DNA from 4 places in the Metabacillus sp. YM-086 genome. Region 1 is predicted to be linked to each of the others. Evidence: riboswitches for the same ligand, from Rfam matches in the RefSeq annotation. Region 1 holds a riboswitch; each other region holds the start of a gene.

What was found. Region 1 has a riboswitch for S-adenosylmethionine ahead of mtnK (S-methyl-5-thioribose kinase). Riboswitches for the same ligand answer to the same signal wherever they lie in the genome.
Region 2: linked by a shared signal. The riboswitch ahead of ACEWK1_RS17390 (methionine ABC transporter ATP-binding protein) and the one ahead of mtnK (S-methyl-5-thioribose kinase) in region 1 are both predicted to bind S-adenosylmethionine.
Region 3: linked by a shared signal. The riboswitch ahead of ACEWK1_RS14695 (transporter substrate-binding domain-containing protein) and the one ahead of mtnK (S-methyl-5-thioribose kinase) in region 1 are both predicted to bind S-adenosylmethionine.
Region 4: linked by a shared signal. The riboswitch ahead of ACEWK1_RS05920 (methionine biosynthesis PLP-dependent protein) and the one ahead of mtnK (S-methyl-5-thioribose kinase) in region 1 are both predicted to bind S-adenosylmethionine.

Annotation. Positions count from the first base shown of each region.
Region 1 is NZ_JBLUOI010000002.1:47,350-52,470, forward strand. Features, by position in the region: gene ACEWK1_RS01130 (PAS domain-containing sensor histidine kinase) at 1-474, shown strand, start outside; gene ACEWK1_RS01135 (methylated-DNA--[protein]-cysteine S-methyltransferase) at 501-992, shown strand; gene mtnA (S-methyl-5-thioribose-1-phosphate isomerase) at 1,279-2,331, opposite strand; gene mtnK (S-methyl-5-thioribose kinase) at 2,394-3,596, opposite strand; SAM riboswitch class I at 3,690-3,836, opposite strand; gene ACEWK1_RS01150 (carbon-nitrogen family hydrolase) at 3,994-4,782, opposite strand; gene ACEWK1_RS01155 (pyridoxal phosphate-dependent aminotransferase) at 4,888-5,121, shown strand, end outside.
Region 2 is NZ_JBLUOI010000043.1:34,677-39,797, forward strand. Features, by position in the region: gene ACEWK1_RS17385 (methionine ABC transporter permease) at 1-4, opposite strand, end outside; gene ACEWK1_RS17390 (methionine ABC transporter ATP-binding protein) at 1-1,022, opposite strand, end outside; SAM riboswitch class I at 1,127-1,233, opposite strand; gene ACEWK1_RS17395 (O-acetylhomoserine aminocarboxypropyltransferase/cysteine synthase family protein) at 1,429-2,742, opposite strand; gene ACEWK1_RS17400 (SCP2 sterol-binding domain-containing protein) at 2,868-3,185, opposite strand; gene ACEWK1_RS17405 (thioredoxin family protein) at 3,322-3,627, opposite strand; gene ACEWK1_RS17410 (toprim domain-containing protein) at 3,649-3,996, opposite strand; gene ACEWK1_RS17415 (YusG family protein) at 4,297-4,533, opposite strand; gene gcvH (glycine cleavage system protein GcvH) at 4,591-4,974, opposite strand; gene ACEWK1_RS17425 (arsenate reductase family protein) at 5,062-5,121, opposite strand, start outside.
Region 3 is NZ_JBLUOI010000032.1:14,132-19,252, forward strand. Features, by position in the region: gene ACEWK1_RS14685 (amino acid ABC transporter ATP-binding protein) at 1-175, opposite strand, end outside; gene ACEWK1_RS14690 (amino acid ABC transporter permease) at 172-894, opposite strand; gene ACEWK1_RS14695 (transporter substrate-binding domain-containing protein) at 916-1,734, opposite strand; SAM riboswitch class I at 1,949-2,051, opposite strand; gene solA (N-methyl-L-tryptophan oxidase) at 2,239-3,381, shown strand; gene ACEWK1_RS14705 (LysM peptidoglycan-binding domain-containing protein) at 3,520-4,317, shown strand; gene ACEWK1_RS14710 (iron-siderophore ABC transporter substrate-binding protein) at 4,506-5,121, shown strand, end outside.
Region 4 is NZ_JBLUOI010000009.1:15,003-20,123, reverse strand. Features, by position in the region: gene ACEWK1_RS05925 (SCO family protein) at 6-578, shown strand; SAM riboswitch class I at 648-990, shown strand; gene ACEWK1_RS05920 (methionine biosynthesis PLP-dependent protein) at 1,114-2,238, shown strand; gene metC (cystathionine beta-lyase) at 2,225-3,409, shown strand; gene ACEWK1_RS05910 (nuclease-related domain-containing protein) at 3,648-4,625, shown strand; gene ACEWK1_RS05905 (spore coat protein) at 4,653-4,952, opposite strand; gene ACEWK1_RS05900 (hypothetical protein) at 4,971-5,121, opposite strand, start outside.

The sequences.
Region 1 (5,121 bases):
ATTTTAGCAAGACCTCAAGCTATTCAGTATTCTAATAAAGATATTGGAACAATTGTAAAAGAAACAATGGAATTACTAAATGCACAGGCCATTTTAGTAAATGTCCAGATGCAACTAAATATTGAAGAAAACTTGCCATTATTATTCTGTGAACCAAATCAACTAAAGCAAGTGTTTATAAATGTGTTAAAGAATGCGATTGAAGTAATGCCTGATGGAGGACAAATTGATGTTACAGTAAAACGGAAAAATGAAGATCAGCTTTTAATTTCCATAAGAGATAGGGGCTCAGGTATTTCGCAGGATAAAATAAAAAGACTCGGTCAACCATTTTACACAACGAAGGAACGTGGAACAGGGCTTGGTTTAATGGTAAGCTATAAAATAATTGAGGAACATCAAGGTCAAGTTGAGGTTGAAAGTGAAGAAGGGAAAGGGACAACATTTCATATTACCCTTCCAATTACACAATAAAAAAATAGTAAAGAGGATATACACAAATGTTTTATACTTATTATGACTCCCCAATCGGGAGACTTACAATTGTATCGACACTTGGAGAAATTACTCATTTATTTTTAACTATAGAACAATTTAATGAATTTCAAGGTGCAAACAAGCTTGTGGAAGATGGGCAACATCATATCCTTCGTGAAGCAGTAAAACAGCTTCATGAATATTTTTATGGAGGAAGATCAAACTTTGACCTACCATTTGAGATAAAAGGCACTGACTTTCAAAAAAAGATTTGGACTGAGTTACGTCAAATTCCGATTGGACAGGTTTGTAGTTACCAAGACATTGCCGTCAAAATTGGTAACAAGAACGCTGTACGTGCTATTGGGCAAGCAAATAAAGCAAATAAATTGCCAATATTTATCCCATGTCATCGTGTTATAGGGAAGAATCAAAGGCTGACCGGTTATGCTGGAGATAAAAATGAGTTAAAGGCTAAGCTTTTAACTCATGAGAATATTGCATTTAAACACTAACATGGTTATCAAGGGAACAACTAACTACTTGTCACATTTTTTCCTTTGCAACATATTATTTGAGTAAGAGAAAAAAGTTGCGTAAGGTAAAGAAAGGGGCAAGTTATATGTGGAATCAAAGCAAACGTCCAAAAAAAGTTCTCTTTTACACTTCTATACTATCAAAACTTCATATTATTTCAGAAAAGGAAAAAAATATCTTAATTGAAAAACAAAAAGGACCAAAGCTCTAGTGTTAAACTAGGCTTTGGTCCTTATTGTATATAGATGGATTTAATTAGAAATATTAATTGGAGAATAATTTTTTGATCTCTTCCGTATATTCTCCAGTTATTATTCCTTTTTCCGTTATGATACCTGCGATCAAATTATTAGGAGTAACATCAAAAGCAGGGTTAAACACTTTCACATCTTTTGGTGCAACTTGAATGCCGTTAATCTGAGTAACCTCTTCTGGATTGCGTTCCTCAATCGGTATTTGATCTCCGTCAGTAATAGAGGGATCAAATGTAGATAGAGGTGCAGCAACATAAAAAGGAATGTTAAATGATTTTGCTAAAAGTGCTAAATTAAATGTTCCAATTTTATTTGCTGTATCACCGTTTGCAGCAATACGGTCTGCTCCAACAATAATTGCAGTAATGTCCTTGGACTTTATCGTATGTGCTGCCATATTATCAGTTATAAGTGTAACATCAACACCTGCTTGCATAAGCTCCCAAGTAGTTAGACGTGCTCCTTGTAAGACAGGCCTTGTTTCACATGCGTAAACACTTAAGTTAATATTTTTCTCTTTGGCTAAGTAAAAAGGAGCAAGTGCTGTACCATACTTTGCAGTTGCTATGGATCCTGCATTACAAATCGTCATAATTCTGTCTCCATCTTTGAAAACGCTCAATGCATGTTCACCAATTAATTGACAAACCTGTTCATCTTCTTTTTCAATTAAGATGGCTTCTTTAAGGATTGTTGATTTTGCTTCATCTATTGTTTGAACATTTGACACACTTTTCATAAGTCGATCTAGTGCCCAAAATAAGTTTACAGCAGTTGGTCTTGAGCTTGCGAGATAATCATGACTTTTCTGTAAATTTAGATGAAACTCCTCAAATGATTTTGATTGATCCTGCAAAGCTGCTAGAGCTAAACCATATGCAGCAGTTATTCCGATAGCTGGGGCACCTCGAACTTTTAAAGATTGAATAGCTTCCCACACATCTTCAATGTTTCTTAATTCAAGGTATTCCGTTACCTGTGGAATCTTTTGTTGGTTTAATAAAGAGACATAATCTTCCTTCCATATGACGGAACGAGGAATGGCAAAATTTTCGTTTAACATTTTATGAAAAAAACTCCTTTAAAAAAATGTGTTGAACCACTAGTAGAATAGATCAATGTGTTTTAGATTACTGATAAAGCTGTTTGGTTAACAAGGTCTCTAATTTGTTGCGTGTTTTTAATTGTTTTTCTATTTACAATAAGCTCTCTGCCGATTTTTAGGACAATTTGCTTTGTAGAAATTTTCTTTTCATATGGTTCAATTGTGTCAAGGTCAGCTACATGGGCTAGACCGATTGCTCGTCGGATTAATTCGCATCCTGCATATCCAGTAGCTTCTTCAAAGATCTGTTCTAAAACATAATCTAAGTAGCCGTCTAACTTCGTATATATTTCTAAACCATCATTATCCCATGATCTTGAAAATTCTCTTACAAACACATCCCAAGTTGTCTCTAAATGATGGAAAAGAATTTGTTGTTTATTCGTTTCTCGAGATAATGCATTAAAAAGTAAATTCGCAAATACTTGACCAACATCAAAGCCGATAGGACCGAAGTAAGCAAATTCAGGATCAATGATTTTTGTTTCTTGTTCATCTGCAAAAATACTTCCAGTATGCAGGTCACCGTGTAATAGTGCTTCAGCTTTTGTTAGAAAGATCTGTTTAAGTTTAGCAACCTCAACCTTTAATTCATTGTCCTGCCAAATTTGTTCTACATCATCTTGAAGTTCTGGCTCGTAATCGTTTGTTTCATGATCGAAGAAGGGATCAGTAAAAATAAGGTCTTCAGTTATTTTACAAAGATCAGGGTTGATGAATTGTTGAACCAATGATTTTTTATAATGTTGATCCATTCCATAATCAGATGTATAAAACAATGTTTTAGCAAGGAATTCTCCAACATGTTGAGATAATAGTGGTAAATCTTTTCCACTAATAAAGGCTGCTCTAGCAATTTCAAGATGTGATAGATCTTCCATGATTGTTATTGCTAATGATTCGTCTGAATAAAAAACTTTTGGTACATATTGTGGAACAAATTCCGCTTGCTTAAGAAGTGCATTTGTTTCGATTCTGGAACGATCAAGAGTTAGCGGCCAGCTTTCACCAACTACCTTCGCATATGGTAATGCTTGTTTAATAATGATGCTTTCTCCATTTTCTGGATCTTTCACCCTGAAAACTAAGTTTAAATTTCCATCGCCAATTTCATTGCATGTTAGTTGACTATTTTCAGAAAGCAGCTGTAATTTCTTTGCTAAGGCAATTGCTCCATTTTCAGTTAGTGGTTCGTAAATAGGTGATTTTTTATGTGCACACATTTATTTATCCTCCAATTTTTTGTTTTTGGAGGCTTTTCTAAAAAGAAAAGCCTCTTTCCAGATTGAAAGAGGCTTGAAGTCATTGCTTCGCACCTCTCATCTTTCAGAAAGATTTTCTTTCTGATGGAATTAGCACCGTGCCCAACTGGAAGTCCCAGGTATTATTTCATTTTAAGATGAAATATGGTCGGTTGCTGCGGCGTCATTGGGCCAAGTCCCTCTGCCAACTCTTGATAAGAGATTTTTTATTTAAAACATAAGTATATGTTTAGCATATTAAGTATTCGAAAAATTAATGCTTTTCTAGAAAAATATATCGCTTGATTAGGATATTACCAATGTTACTTTATCTTTGTCAATATATTATTGGGAATTGCCTAAATATTTGTGAAGTTTCTTATTGATAAAATTGTGGTAGGCGGTCATCAAAGATTGGGATTTGACTGCGTACCTTTTTGACAACTTCAGCGTCTATTTCGGCTGAGATCATTCCGGCTTTTTCGTTAGCTTCAGCTACTATCTCTCCCCATGGATCAATGATGAGAGAATGTCCTGCAAATTCATTATTTGGATCAGACCCAGCACGGTTACATGCAACAACATAACATTGATTTTCAATGGCTCTGCTTAGCAGTAGTGTTTTCCAATGATGAAGTCTTGGCATAGGCCACTCAGCAACAACAAATAATACTTCTGCACCTTTTGTTGTATGAGCGCGTATCCATTCCGGGAAACGGATATCGTAGCAAATGACTCCTGCACTTTTCAGTCCACCTATTTCAAATAACCCTTTTTCAGTTCCCGAAACTAAAAAATGATGTTCATCCATGAGTTTAAATAAGTGAAGCTTGCTATATTCATGGATAAACTCTCCGTTATTGTCCACAATATACATCGTATTTGTCACGCTATCTTTGCTTTTTTTTGCAATAGAGCCACCAACAAAGTGAACATTATACTTTTTTGCTAAGTTACTTAGGAATGTTTTTGTTCTCTCGCCATCATGATCAGCTATTTCATCAAGGCGAGTTAAATCATAGCCAGTTGTCCAAAGCTCAGGAAGGACAATGATGTTCGGTTTCTCTTGTTCGACTGCTAATGCCACTTTTTCTTCTACTTGCTCATAATTAAAATCAGGATCACCAAATTTAATATCAAGTTGAATACATGCAATGATAGGTTTCATTTTTTCAGTCACACCTTCATTTATAAATTTTTACTTTACAAGTTGCTTCTAACAATATATGATTTGTGACTAGAATTTCAAGAATTTTTTGAGTAGGTGTAGAAAATGAAAGTTTTTGAGCAATCCCATTTATTAAATACATTACCCAAGCAATTTTTTGCCAGTCTTGTTGCAAAAGTAAATACAATTGTAGAGCAGGGACATGATGTTATTAATTTAGGTCAGGGTAACCCTGATCAACCAACACCGGAACATATCGTTCAGGCAATGGAGAAAGCCGTTAGAAATCCTCAAAATCACAAATATTCGCCATTTCGTGGGCAAATGTTTTTAAAGGAA
Region 2 (5,121 bases), on a different contig from region 1:
GCATTCGCCAGCACCTCCACTTCTACTTGTTGTTCTCCAATATAAGCAACTGCACGGTTAATTTCATCAAGATCTCCATCTATATGCAAAAATAATGAACCATAAGAGCCATTTTGCGTTTGTGAAATTTTACCTTGTACAATATTCACTTCAATATTAAATTTCCTAATAATATTGCTAATCAATGGTCTTTCTGTACCTTCACCAACAAATGTTAGCTGAAGTACTTTTCCAGAACGATAATTTTCTAGTAGTAGGTCAATTGCTTCCTTCGTATCATCCGGCTCTGAGATTTGTTTAACGAACGTTTTTGTTATAGGTTTCTGAGGGTTTCTGAAAACATCCAATACATTTCCTTGTTCAACCACTTCACCATTTTCCATAACAGCTACTCGATGACAAATTTTACGAATGACATGCATTTCATGTGTAATTAATACGATTGTTAAGCCTAGTCGTTTATTAATATCAACAAGCAGGTCTAGAATTGAATCTGTTGTTTGGGGATCAAGTGCTGATGTAGCTTCATCACATAATAAAACCTTGGGATTATTCGCTAACGCTCTGGCAATCCCAACACGTTGTTTTTGACCACCACTAAGTTGAGAAGGGTATGCATTCTCTCTTCCTTCCAGTCCAACCAGCTTAATAAGCTCATCAACACGTTTAAGTCGTTTCGCTTTACTTACTCCTGCAATTTCTAAAGGAAATGCAATATTCTCTCTCACTGTTCTTGACCACAATAAGTTAAAGTGTTGAAAGATCATGCTTATTTCTAAGCGTGCTTTACGCAACTTTGTACCAGAAATTGAGCCAATCTGACTACCTGCCACAACGACTTCCCCACTAGTTGGTTTTTCTAGTCCATTTAACAAACGGATCAATGAACTTTTTCCGGCTCCACTATATCCTATAACTCCGAATATTTCACCTTTTTTAATTTCAAGGTTTACATTGTTAACAGCTTGAACAGAGCCGCTCTTTGTTTTATAAACTTTATTAACATTTGATAATGTTATCATTTTGTCACCTTCTTCCTTTATTCCTTTACTATTTTCTACCGTTCATTTTTTTACATATAAAAAACCTTCCTGCAAAATGAGCAGAAAGGCGCTTGAATACCTTTCTCTCATCTCTCAAAGCATCTGCTTTGTGTGAATTGGCACCATTTCAGAATGAACTGATGGTTGCCGGGCTTCATCGGGCACTTCCCTCCACCTCTCTTGATAAGAGTTAAATATTTGATTGTCTTTTTAAGTACGATTGTGATTGTATCATGTGTTGAAAATCAATGTCAATTATTTATTTTCTTAAAATAGCTTACTTTTTTCACTGTGATTTTACATTTCAAATATGAAAAGGGTTGCATTTATCTGCAACCCCTTTCAATATTATACAATAAATAATATTATTAGAATATTTCATTAATTAAGAATTTACTTTCTCCATTCCTTTTACACCTGTTGCTTCAAAAATAGCTTGATCTAAATCTTCTATTAAATCCTCTATATGTTCAATTCCTACTGATAAGCGGATCAAATCTTCTGTTACACCAGATTTCTTTAAATCTTCAACGCCTAGTTGTTGATGAGTTGTACTCGCAGGATGAATGATTAAGCTTTTCGCATCTCCAACATTTGCTACATGTGACCAAAGTTCAACGTTGTTAATAAGAGCTGCACCAGCCTCTCTTCCGCCCTTGATACCGAATACTACTACAGAACCAGCACCCTTAGGTAAGTATTTAGCAGCTAAGTCCTTCGCAGGGTGTTGGCTATTTTCAGGGTATAGAACCCACTCAACAGCTGGGTGACTTTCTAAATATTGCACCATTTTCCTTGCATTTGATACATGTTCCTTCATACGGACATGAAGGGTTTCTAGACCAAGATTAAATTGAAAGGCATTGTATGGGCTAATCGCTGGGCCTAAATCTCTTAATAACTGAACTCTCGCTTTAATAATATACGCTTGTTCTCCTAATGCTTCAGCATAAACTAAATCATGATAGCTAGGATCAGGAGTTGTAAACCCAGGGAATTTTGGACTATTCCAGTCAAATTTACCTCCATCTACAATGACTCCACCAAGAGTTGTACCATTCCCAAGCAACCATTTTGTTGCAGAATGAACAACAATGTCGGCACCATGATCGATAGGTCTGCATAGATACGGTGTGGCAAATGTGTTATCCACAATCAATGGAATTCCAGCTTCATGAGCAATTTCAGCAACTGCCTCGATATCAAGAACATCTAAGCTTGGATTTCCAATTGTCTCTGCAAAAATAGCTTTTGTTTTCGGAGTAATAGCAGATCGGAAATTTTCCGGATTCTTTGGATCAACAAAAACCGTATTGATTCCGTACTTTGGTAATGTGTTAGCAAATAAGTTATATGTACCTCCATATAATGTAGAGGCTGATACGATTTCATCACCAGAACCAGCTAGGTTTAAAACTGACAATGTAATCGCTGCCATTCCACTTGCTACAGCTAAACTTCCGATTCCACCTTCCAGTTCAGCAATTCTTTCTTCAAAGACAGATGAAGTTGGATTATGAATTCTTGTATAAATATATCCAGGCTCCTTTAATCCAAATAAATTTGCCGCATGCTCGGTATTTTCAAATAAATAAGCATTTGATTGATAAATTGGAACAGCTCTTGCACCTGTCATTGAATCTTTCTTTAACCCTCCATGAATGGTTACCGTTTCTGGGCGATAAAGTTTCTCTTTCATCTTCTTCCTCCTATTATACATTCTTAATGTCTACTAATAGGTGTGATAACAAGATGTAGTATTCTTTCCTAGACTACTTTAATGGTAATAGAAGTTGTGTTTGAAGTATATAAGAATTTTTAAGTTTAGATTAATTTAATTAAAGCCTCTAGCCTAAGAAAATCTCGATATGAGCCTTTTATTGATAATTTCCCAAACGATATAAGTTGCTTTAAACTTATCGGATGAAGAAAAACCTCTTCTAAGTCTGATTCTTCTCCTTCTATAACAAAATCAACATGAACTGGTTGAATCGATAATAGTTTTGATTCACTTGATGAAAGTTCTAAAAAATGACTCCCTTTATCTGTTGAACGAAATTCTACAATTAATTTTCGTTTTAAAAGAATGGGTGTTATTAAATTTCCTTTATTCAAGCTTGAGACAAAAGTTGTTAAAAACATAAAAAGAATCCTCCCGATCTCAACAAGGTTATGTTTATATAACTTCATTGAAGGTCGAAAGAATCCTCTATAAATAACTCGACAGTTTCTGCTTTTCTTTCGTAAAATCAGTCTATTTCCCGAGAAATATGTCAAATTAGCAGGCATATTGTTTGATTAAGTCAAAAAGATGTGTGACAGATTGGAAAGCATATACTTTTTCTTTCATTTCACCGTTCTCAGTAATAATTAGGCAAGGTACACTCTCAATTCCTAATCGTTTCGCATCTTCAGGATAATAATTTAGATTTACGGAGTAAATGTCCAAAGTGGGGATCATTTCATCAACGACCGTTAACATTTTCTTCGCTACTTGACATGTCCCACACATTGGTGTGTAAAGGTACGTAATTTGAATACCCTTTTTAGGAAGGGTGAGCTCCTTTTCTTTCCATTCAATCATAAAACTAACTCCATATCCCTTCTAAAGGAATTTTGCGTTTACATCTATATTTGCACTTAGCAAAACAGATGCTACATGGTGATCCGGTGCTGTTGCAACTTCACGATATGCCCGATCAATGTATAGATGAGAGGCTTCAGGAAATTCTCGTTTAAATAATTTTCTCAATCGTTCACCAGCATCATCTGAATCAACTAATATATAAACTTCCTTTAAGAATAATTCATCAATTAGCTCATCCATTTTTGTTATGCTAATTGTTCCATTTGTACAGATTATTTCTATTGGTTCAGTTACTACATTTAAAACCTTTTTCTTATCTGATTTTCCTTCAACAATTAATACTTTTTCAACCTCAACTAACGACATAGCCATCACCTATTTTTAATGTAAGTAAAAGTCTTTATATATAACCTATTCGATTTGTCGAGGTTGTTTCCCTTTATTTTATGTTTTTTCTAAATAGCTGTTATCTTTGTTGTTAATTGCGTTTACTCGTAAGACTGGTCCGTTCCATTGCGCTCCACTATCGTTTTAAAAAATAGTGTTCAAAAACAAAATCATTACGAAACAACTTAAAATTAAAAATCACAAAGCTACTTAGAAAAGCATGATAAGAAACGACCTGTTTAATTGCAAAAGAGCAGTGGAGATTCCACTGCTGCTTTATTAACACCAACCATTTTCATAGTCACAATCGACGTATTTTTGGTCTGGTCCTGTTACAACATCTGCAACTTGGTAAAAGCGGTTATTATTGAATTCATATCCCGCTTTTAAGTCATAATTATTTTCTGAGACCATTTGGCCAATTCTTTCTTTTTCCAGATAAAGATTTAATTGCCCATCTCCAAATTTTCCTACAACTCGATCAGTAATATCTAATTGTTGTTTTTGAATTGTCATATGGACACCCTCCTTTATCTACTTATAGAATGTCCATAATTCACGATATCATGCTAATTAGTCTTGATTTGTCATTTCCTCATATTGCTCAGCTGTCATTAACTTTTCAATGTCAGCAGGGTTTGCAGGTTCAATGACGATCATCCATGCTTTTTCGTAAGGTGAATCATTAACGAATTCTGGACTATCATCAAGATTTTCATTAATTTCTACAACTTTCCCACTAATTGGTGCATATAATTCAGATACTGTTTTTACTGACTCAACGCTTCCAAATGGCTCGTCCGCTTGAAGTTCATCACCAATTTCTGGTAATTCAACAAATACGATATCCCCAAGCTCTGATTGTGCAAAATCCGTGATACCGATACGCACCTTATCTCCTTCTACTTTTACCCACTCATGTTCTTCTGAATAACGCAGTTCTTTAGGTGTGTTCATGTCTTCATACCTCCAGGAATATTTACAAATTTCAGCTTAATCATCTTTGTTTTAACAGTTTTCCGTTAACTATGCAATAACTAACTTCTATTTATTCCAAATTTCGCCAAATTGCTCTTCTTTAAAGCCAACTGTAGCATGTTCATT
Region 3 (5,121 bases), on a different contig from region 1:
CAACAACACCACTTGTAGGAGTTTCAAGGAAATTTATACAGCGTAATAATGTTGATTTCCCTGATCCACTTGGACCTAAAATAGAAACAACTTCTCCTTTGTTAATAGAAAGATCAATCCCTTTTAACACATGCTGCTGATCAAAGTATTTATGGATATTTTCTAATTTAATCATGAGGCAATCCCTCTTTCATATCTCCGGACACGTTTCTCTACTAAAACAAGTAATCTCTCAACAACGATACATAAAATCCAGTAAATAATCGAAACAGCTATATACACTTCAAAAAAGGCCAGTCCGCGTGAGCCCATAATTTTGGCTTGTCCCATAATATCAATAACGCCAATAATAAAAACAAGGGAAGTATCCTTAATCGTACTGATGAACATATTTCCCAAGTTAGGTATTGCGACTGTTAAGGCCTGCGGGAAGATGATTTTAAGCATCATTTGGGTTGAACTCATCCCTATTGCTTTAGCCGCCTCAAACTGACCTCGATCAACAGATTCAATGGCTGATCTGATCGTTTCAGACAAATACGCACCCAAATTAATTGAAAAGGCTAATAATGCATAAATCTCTGGAGCAATAATGTTCACATCAAAATTTTGAAGCAAACCGTATTCCGTTTGAATTAAATAAATTACTTTTGGTATACCATAAAAAACAAGATAAATCTGCACCAACAATGGTGTACCTCTAATAAAAGAAACGTAAAAAGAAGAAATTGCCTTTAATACTGGAACTTGATAGATTTTTATAAGTGCTGTGGCAAGTCCAATAAATAAACTTATAATTAATGAGCCTACCGCAATGCCAATTGTAATTGGTAACCTTGCAACAATAGCAGGAAAGCTTTCTATTAAAAAACCAATATCTAATAAATTTTCCATTTTGAATTCCCTTCTTCAACCTTATTCAGGGATATATTCTCCACCAGTCCACTTTTTCGAAAGTTCAGCTAACGTTCCATCTTCTTTCAGTTGCTTAATAACAGGATCGACCAGTGCTTTTAATTCCTCACCCTGCTTCTCATCTTTAAATACAATTCCCATATCATCTTGAACGATAGGCTGTCCAACAATCTCTACATCAAGATCATATTTTTCCAAAACCGTATTAATCATGATTGGATCATTAACATAGGCATCAATGCGTCCATTTTGTACATCTTGTAAAATCTCTGAAGGAGTACCACTTTCGCTATATTTTAGAATAATGTCATTTTCAGCTTTCTTATTATGTTCTTCTAGCAAAAGCGTATAAGAATCGCCAGCCAACGCTCCGACCTTTTTACCCTCTAAATCTTCTATTGACTTAATATCTGTTCGACCAGATTTCACAACAATGACGGTTTCTGCAGCAAAATAAGATTCATCTGTAAATAAGTATTTCTCTTCACGTTCTGGTGTTTTTGCTATTTGATCTGCAACTGCTTGAATTTTATTTGATTCTAATGCAAGAAACATACTATCCCAAGGTGTAGCAACAAATTCAAACGTATAACCATCTAGCTTTTTATCAATTTCCTTCACTACGTCAATATCATATCCAGTAAGTTCATTGTTCTCATCAGCAAAAGCAAAAGGTGGATAATCATTTTGTGTTCCAACTAAAATGACTTTATCACCTGTTTCTTCTTTTGCAGTTTCTTTTGATGAACAACCACTTACTATTCCAGCTAAGCCTAATAGTGCAATCATCGGTACAAGTAATCGAGATTTTCTTTTCATTTCATTGACTCCTTTTTTCATTATGATGTAAATATTAATTCTCACTAAATTCATAGGAATAATAGTGCTATTATAACGAATAGAATTGGTATTGCAATGATTATTTTAAATTTTATGTAAATTTCGAATTATTATATACAGCAATTTAGTCTTCTCGGTTCTTTTATCAAACAAAAAAGCCTCCTTCAATCAGAAAGAGGCTTTTTCTATCTAAACCTTATCTCTCAGAATGAAACACTCTGCAGGAATTAGCACCTTTCATAAATGATGGTTGCTGGACGTCGTCGGGCCTGTCCCTCAGTCTCTCGTGATAAGATATTCAGTTTTTAGTATAGTATGATATTATTTAATATTAAGACTATTGTCAAACAATTTTTTATTAATATCCCATTTTTAGCAGAATTCCTATAAATTTAACCATTTAAAAGTCCAGGAATCTATTAAATTTTATTATTTTAAACATTGTAACATTACAACTGATGAAAGAGATAGGAGGCACATAGCTTGGAAAAGAAACACATTTTTGACGTAGCAATCATCGGTGCAGGAACGATGGGAATGGCAGCTGGTGCCTTTTTAGCACAACAGCAAGTAAAGACTGTGTTAATTGATGCCTTTGACCCGCCGCATAATCGTGGAAGCCACCATGGAGATACTCGAATGATTCGGCATGCCTATGGTGAAGGCAGACAGTATGTAAGCTTAGTTAAACGTGCTCAACAATTATGGGAGGATTTAGAAGCACAAACTGGCTATAAGATCTTTGAGAAAACAGGTGTTATAGGACTCGGACCAAAAGACTCTGCATTTCTACAGGAAACAATTGCTGCTGCAAATAAATATGAATTGCCATTAGAGGTACTTACTAGCAATGAGGTGAAGAGAAGGTGGCCGGGATTTTCTGTTCCAGAACATTTTATTGGATGCTTTGAAGCAGAATCAGGGTTCATTTATAGTGAAAATGCTATTCAAGCCTACAAAGAAATCGCTATTCATCATGGAGCACAGCTTGAGACAAATACTCCTGTTCAGCAAATTGAAACAGATCATAAATCTTTCGTTAAAATCATAACTGAAAATAAGGTGTTTTGGGCTAAAAAGGTCATTGTTACTGCTGGTGCATGGGCATCTAAGCTGTTGCCTGATTTAGTACTTCCTATTCAGCCAACTCGTAAGGCCTTTGGCTGGTTTAACACACCTGCTGACCTTTATGATATCAGTAACTTCCCGTCTTTTTATATAGAGGATAAGGAAAATATGTGTTACGGATTTCCAAACATGGCTGGAACAGGTCTTAAAATTGGCAAATCAGATGGTGGACAAGCAATTGATCCAAACAAGCATACTCAGAATTTTGGACATTATCATACAGATGAAGAAGAGCTCCGGTTTTTCCTTAAAAACTACATGCCTGAAGCAAATGGAGCCTTGAATCAAGGTAAAACGTGTTTATATACACTTTCAAGCGACAATTATTTTATCATCGATCACCATCCTGAGCATGATCACATCATTTTTGCTTGTGGCTTTTCTGGACATGGTTTTAAATTTGCAAGTGTACTGGGAGAAGTATTAAGCGAGTTAGCTGTAAATGGACAAAGCACATTTGATCTTTCAATTTTTTCACTTAAGAGGTTTGGTAAGTAATAATTTTTTAGAATATACGAAGGCCTGTAATGTAACAGGAAGAACTTTTATTTTACTAGTTTTCTTTACTGATCATCCTTCATCAATTCAACGAATATCATAAATATGAATAGCAAAACATTCATAGGAGTGATCGTTATGCCTATTGTTGATGGTACTTCTCTTGTTTATACGGTTAAACAAGGAGACACCGTGTATTCCATAGCCTCGAGAATTGGAGGAACTGTTCCTCTCCTAGTAGAAGCAAATGCGATCTACCCTCCTGTTACAGATCCATATCTCATCTTTCCTGGAGAGGTATTAGTTATCTCAACACCTGGTAATAGACAGGTGAATCACATTGTTAGTGCTGGTGAAACACTTAATAGCATTGCTCAACGATATTCAACAAATGTAGATTTACTTCAAGGGATAAATACACAAATTATTAACCCTAACGTTATTTATCAAAATCAAATTCTTCGCGTTCCTGCTCTTGTTTATTTAGTTGAAGAAGGAGATACATTAAACAAAATTGCCAAACGCTTTGGAATATCTTTATCAACATTACTTGATGCCAATCGCCAACGAATAGGTATCTCACCCGATGTGATTTATCCGGGATACCAACTCATTATCCCGCTTCCAACGTCTAAGAATATTGTTGTTTTTCAACCTTTACCCGGAACAGTCATTCGTGCTGGTCAGCAACTTTCAGGATTTGCCCGTGCCTTTGAAGGAGTCATTCTCTATCGTATTGTTGATGATAATGATCAAGTTGTCACTCAGGAAGTACCGATCCAAACAACTGCAGGTGCCCCTTCATATGGATCCTTCTCCATGCCAATCACATTTAATCAGCAACCGACTGCTCGGTCTGGTGAATTATGGGTTTACACTCGAAGTCCACGAGATGGAAGTATTGAGGATTTAGTTCAGGTGCTTGTGAGGTTTTAGAAACCTTTATTGCAATTAACTCGAAGAGACAGGTATGTTTTTCAGTACCTGTTTTTTTAATGATTCGACATTTATCGGGAAGTGCCAGGCACCACACAAGAACTGTTGACAACCTTTTAAATAGGATATATATTTGTGATAATGATAATTATTATCAAATAAACTTATATTAAGGAAGGGTTTACAAAATGACGGCTAAACGTAATATTTCATTACTCTCAACATTATTAATTGCGATCCTTATGCTTGTACTAGTTGGTTGTTCAGGTGAGCAAACAACTGAAAATACTGGACCAGAATCAAATGAGGAAACTAATACAGAATCAACGGAAAACGAAGAAGCAACAGCTGAATATCCAATCGTGATTGAACACGCATTTGGTGAAACGACTATTGAAGAAAAACCTGAACGCGTTGCTACAATTGCATGGTCAAACCATGATGTTGCTCTTGCTCTTGGTGTTGTGCCTGTAGGTTTCTCAGCTGCAAACTATGGTGTTCAAGATGATAGCGGTATGTTACCTTGGACTTCAGAAAAGTTAAAAGAACTTAATGCAGAAACGCCAACTATCTTTCAAGATACTGATGGTTTAGATTTTGAAGCAATTGCAGATGTTAATCCAGATGTTATTCTTGCAGCATACTCTGGTATTACTCAAGAAGAATATGATACATTAAGTGAAATTGCTCCAGTTGTTGCCTATCAAACGAGCCCTTGGGTAGCTTCATGGCGTGAACAAGTTACATTCAATGCTATGGGCATGGGAATGGAAAAAGAAGGTAAGCAACTTATTGCTGACACAG
Region 4 (5,121 bases), on a different contig from region 1:
CTATCGTGAAAAATATACGATCAATTGTTATTGCTGTTTTAGCGTTGGTAGGCTGTTCTCAGTCTATCAACCTAGAAGAGCATTTTTCATTAAATGGAACTGTAGAGCCACTAGAAGCCGTAAATCAAAACGGAGAAGCTGTAAAGATGTCTGACTACGAAGAGAAGGTCTGGGTAGCGACGTTTATTTTTACAAATTGTGATACTGTCTGCTCTCCAATGACTGCTCACATTGCGACACTTCAAGAGCAGTTACAAGATGAAAAAATAGAAGCAGAATTAGTTTCCTTCAGCATTGACCCTGAACATGATACACCAGAAGTATTAAAAAAGTTTGGAGATCAATTTGGTGCGGATTATAAAACTTGGAACTTTTTAACAGGCTATGACCAAGCGGACATTGAATCTTTTACTAATATAAGTTTCTTAGCACCCGCTGCAAAGCTCGAAGGCTCAACTCAATATGTACACAGTACTTCGATTTTTCTCATGAAAGGCAGTCAAATTCTAGAACAATACGATGGAGTATCTAACGTACCATTTGAAAAAATAATCGAAGATATCAAACTATTACAATAATTCTATTGCATTCTCCACTTGAATAAGGTACAGTAATAAAAAGTTAAACATTTTAAAAATTTCATATATTTCTTATCAAGAGAGGCAGAGGGACTGGCCCTATGAAGCCTCAGCAACCGGTTCATAACGAGTGAAGATCTGGTGGATTGATGATAGATAAACTCTAAGTAAGTTTTTCACAGCACCGACAGGAAATGAAAAATGAATGGAACAAAGTGCTCTTGTTTGTAACAGGCATTTTTCATTTTCTGTCGAGGTTTGCAGAGCAAGCCGCAAGCACTTGCGTGCTGTGAAAAAGCTATACAACACTAATTATGAGTTTACTTATTAACAACACCATACAAAGACTTCTGCGAGTGCCAAGGTGCTAAATCCAGCAAGCCACACCAGCTTTATGCTTGAGAGATAAGAAGAAGCGCACTTAACGACACAGTCTTCTTCTTAACGAGGAAGACTTTTTATTTTGCTTTTTTTAAAACATGTACGCTTTCTCTCATGTACATATTGTTAAATTTAAATCTTAGGAGTGACAAACATGAGCAAAAGAATTGAAACGAAATTAGCACAAATCGGAAACCGCAGTGAAAATGTTACAGGTACAGTTAACCCGCCAATTTATTTATCAACAGCCTATCGTCATGCAGGAATTGGAGAATCTACTGGATTTGATTATATCCGTACAGGAAATCCTACAAGACTTTTAGTCGAAAAAGCAATCGCAGACCTTGAGCATGGCGACCGTGGCTTTGCCTTCAGCTCAGGAATGGCCGCGATTCAAACAATTATGGCCCTCTTCCAAAGCGGAGACGAACTGATCGTTTCTTCTGACCTTTACGGTGGAACATACCGCCTCTTTGAAAGAGAATGGAGAAAATATGGATTATCATTTCAATATGATGATTTCACAAATCCCGTTGAAACGGAAAAATTGATTAATGATAATACAAAGGCTCTATTCATTGAAACGCCTACAAACCCATTAATGCAGGAAGCCGACATTAAAGAACTAGTAGCAGTTGCAAAAAAGCATAACATACTCGTGATTGTTGATAACACTTTCTATACACCACTTCTTCAAACGCCAATCTTAGACGGAGCGGATATTGTGATCCATAGTGCCACGAAATATTTAGGAGGACACAACGATGTTCTTGCAGGCTTGGTTGTAACAAAAGGTCAGGAATTAAGTGATGAATTCTTCCAACATCAAAACGCAATCGGTGCAGTTTTATCCCCATTTGATTCTTGGTTATTAATGAGAGGGATGAAAACTTTATCCCTTCGTATGAGACAGCATCAAGAAAATGCTCAAAAGGTAGCGGCATTTTTAGAAGAGCATGAAGCTGTACTTGATGTACTGTATCCTGGTAAGGGTGGAATGCTTTCATTCCGTTTACAAGATGAAGCATGGGTAAATCCGTTCCTGAAAAACTTGAAAACAATTACTTTTGCAGAAAGTCTAGGTGGAATCGAAAGCTTCATTACGTATCCAGCTACGCAAACACATATGGATATTCCTGAAGAGATTCGAATCGCAAATGGTGTCTGTAACAAGCTGCTACGTTTTTCAGTAGGTGTTGAGCATGCAGAAGATATTATTGAAGATTTAACACAAGCATTTCATGCAATGAAAGGAGCGGAAGCAGTTGAGCAATCATGATTGGTCATTTCAAACAAAGCTACTTCATAACGAGTCAAAGGTTGATCGTGGCACAGGATCGGTAAGTGTGCCGATTCATCATTCCTCTACTTTTCATCAATTTGATATTGATGAATTTGGGAAATATGATTATGCACGCTCAGGAAATCCCACGCGTGAAGCGTTGGAAAGTGCGATTGCGGAGCTAGAAGGTGGATCTCGTGGATTGGCGTTCTCTTCTGGTATGGCAGCTATTTCTACCGCGTTTTTATTGTTATCACAAGGAGATCATGTACTTGTAACAGAGGACGTGTATGGTGGAACTTTCCGTATTATTACAGATGTTTTAACTCGATTTGGGATTGAGCATACATTTGTAGATATGACAGATCTTCATCAAGTTGCGTCTGAGATTCGTCCGAATACGAAGGTGATTTATATGGAAACACCTTCGAATCCGTTGTTAAAAGTAACGGATATTAAGGGGATTGTGAATCTGGCGAAGGCAAATAACTGCTTAACCTTCTTAGATAATACATTTTTAACACCTGAGTTGCAGCGACCTTTGGAGTTAGGCGTGGATGTGGTATTACACAGTGCAACGAAGTTTTTAGCGGGGCATAGTGATGTACTTGCAGGTCTTGCTGTTGTGAAGGATCCTGAGCTGGGAGACCGCTTGTATAAATTGCAAAATGCATTTGGTGCCGTTCTTGGTGTGCAGGACGCATGGTTAGTTCTTCGTGGTTTAAAGACATTGCATGTACGCTTACAGCAGTCTCAAGCATCTGCTTTAAAAATAGCTGAATTTTTAGCGGAGCATCCGAAGGTAGAAGAGGTGTATTATCCAGGCTTGAGCTACCACCCAGGTCATGAAACACAAAACTATCAAGCAGATGGACCAGGGGCAGTGTTGTCCTTTAAATTAGCTGACGCAGCGGCGGTTAAGACATTGGTTGAAAATGTGGAGCTTCCAGTGTTTGCGGTTAGCTTAGGTGCAGTGGAATCGATCTTATCGTATCCTGCGAAAATGTCACATGCAGCAATGCCTCCGGAAGAGCGTGAAAAGCGTGGCATTTCAGATGGATTGTTGAGATTAAGTGTTGGACTTGAGAAGGTTGAGGATTTAATGAAAGACTTTGCTGCAGCTTTGGAGAAGGTGCCTGCTGGTGCAAAAAAGAATGTGAATGTGTAAATTTGAGAGCTGACTCTATGTGGAGTCAGTTTTTTTGTGGGGTGCGTGTCGGTTTTTGTCGAAAATCTATTATTTTGTTCTTTTCATCAAATAAAATGATGAAATTAGCAAATAAAATCTCAAAATAGCAAATAAAAGGCAGAAATCTTCAAATAAAATACCAAAATCGTCAAATAAGTGCCTAAAGGAAGATTAGAGGACAGTAGCGAATTAGATATAAAACGAAAGGAGTGGAGAAATGATTGTAAAACCACGTAAATATCCGGTCTCAATATTAAGTTTAGAAGCATTACAAAGGAGATTGAAGCAAAACCATCCGCAACAAGCACAAATAAAGGAGGATCTTGCCAAAAAAACAGCAGGTTTTAAAGGGGAACAAAGTATAGACTACTTTTTAAGCTTTCTTACTGAAGGAATGTATCATATTTTACATGATGTAAGGCTCAAAATCGGTGATCACTTTTTTCAAATAGACATACTTATTCTTTCAAGAAGATTACTTCTCATTTTAGAAGTGAAGAATATAACTGGTACCCTATTTTTTGATCGCAACTTCAACCAGCTAATTAGAACTCAAGGAGACAAAAGAGAAGCGTTTCCTGATCCGATCATGCAGGTAAATCGACAGCATCACCAACTTAAAAAGTGGCTCATCCAAAACAAATATAAAAACATCCCCATTATTCCACTAGTAATTATTAGTTCTCCTCGTACAATTTTAGAGACTTCTCATCAAAACGATGAGATTTATCATAAGATTATCCACAGTGCAAAGCTTCCTCAAATAGTGTCTAAACTCGAAAAGACATATGATAAAAATATTCTTACACAAAAACAACTCTTAAAAATAGGTCACCTTATCTCAGAATGTCACACAGAGCCTTCCATCAACATTCTCTCACAGTATAAAATATCCGAAAATGAAGTGTTAAAAGGCGTTATTTGTCCAAACTGCACGAGCCTACCCATGAACATAAAACGGGGAAAATGGATATGTCCATCATGTACACATATTTCCAAAGACGCTCACATCGAAGCTTTAAAGGACTATTCTTTATTGATTGACCAGATTACAAATAGCCAATTAAGAGACTTTTTACAAGTACCCTCTATTTATGTGGGCACAAAACTACTCACTTCTCTAAATCTCACACATACTGGCAAAAATAAAGGGAGAGTTTATCACTTGAACTCAAGAAAGGAACTGTTTTATTAATCAAAACAGCTCCCTATTTTTTAAAAACTAGAGAGTCGGTAATTTCATCGCCGTCTCCATATTCTTTAAATTCAACTGTATTTGTTCATTCGTATCAAATGCATGATACCAGCCTTTTTCCACCATATAATTCGAGATTCTTTCATGCATATCAAGTGCTTCCTCTAAATGGCGAGTAAGGGTATGTTTGATTTCGGGTGTGCCTGATTCAGTGAGGGCCATTGCATAGTTTCTTACTCCACTTTTAGCAGAAATTAATAAGTCCATTGCAACAACTTGGTCTGTTAAGGCTTTCATCCCAGTTATACTTTCAATGATTGTATTCATGTATAGTTCATCTCCTAACTAATACTTTGGCTTTGCTTTTGATAGGATGGAGGAGTATTCCTCTAATTGACGGGTTGACACTGTAATATCTTGCTGCATGATGTCTTTTAGTTCTTTGTCGGATACTAGTGCTCTCATTGTTTTTGACTTTGTTAAGCAGGTTGTTTTG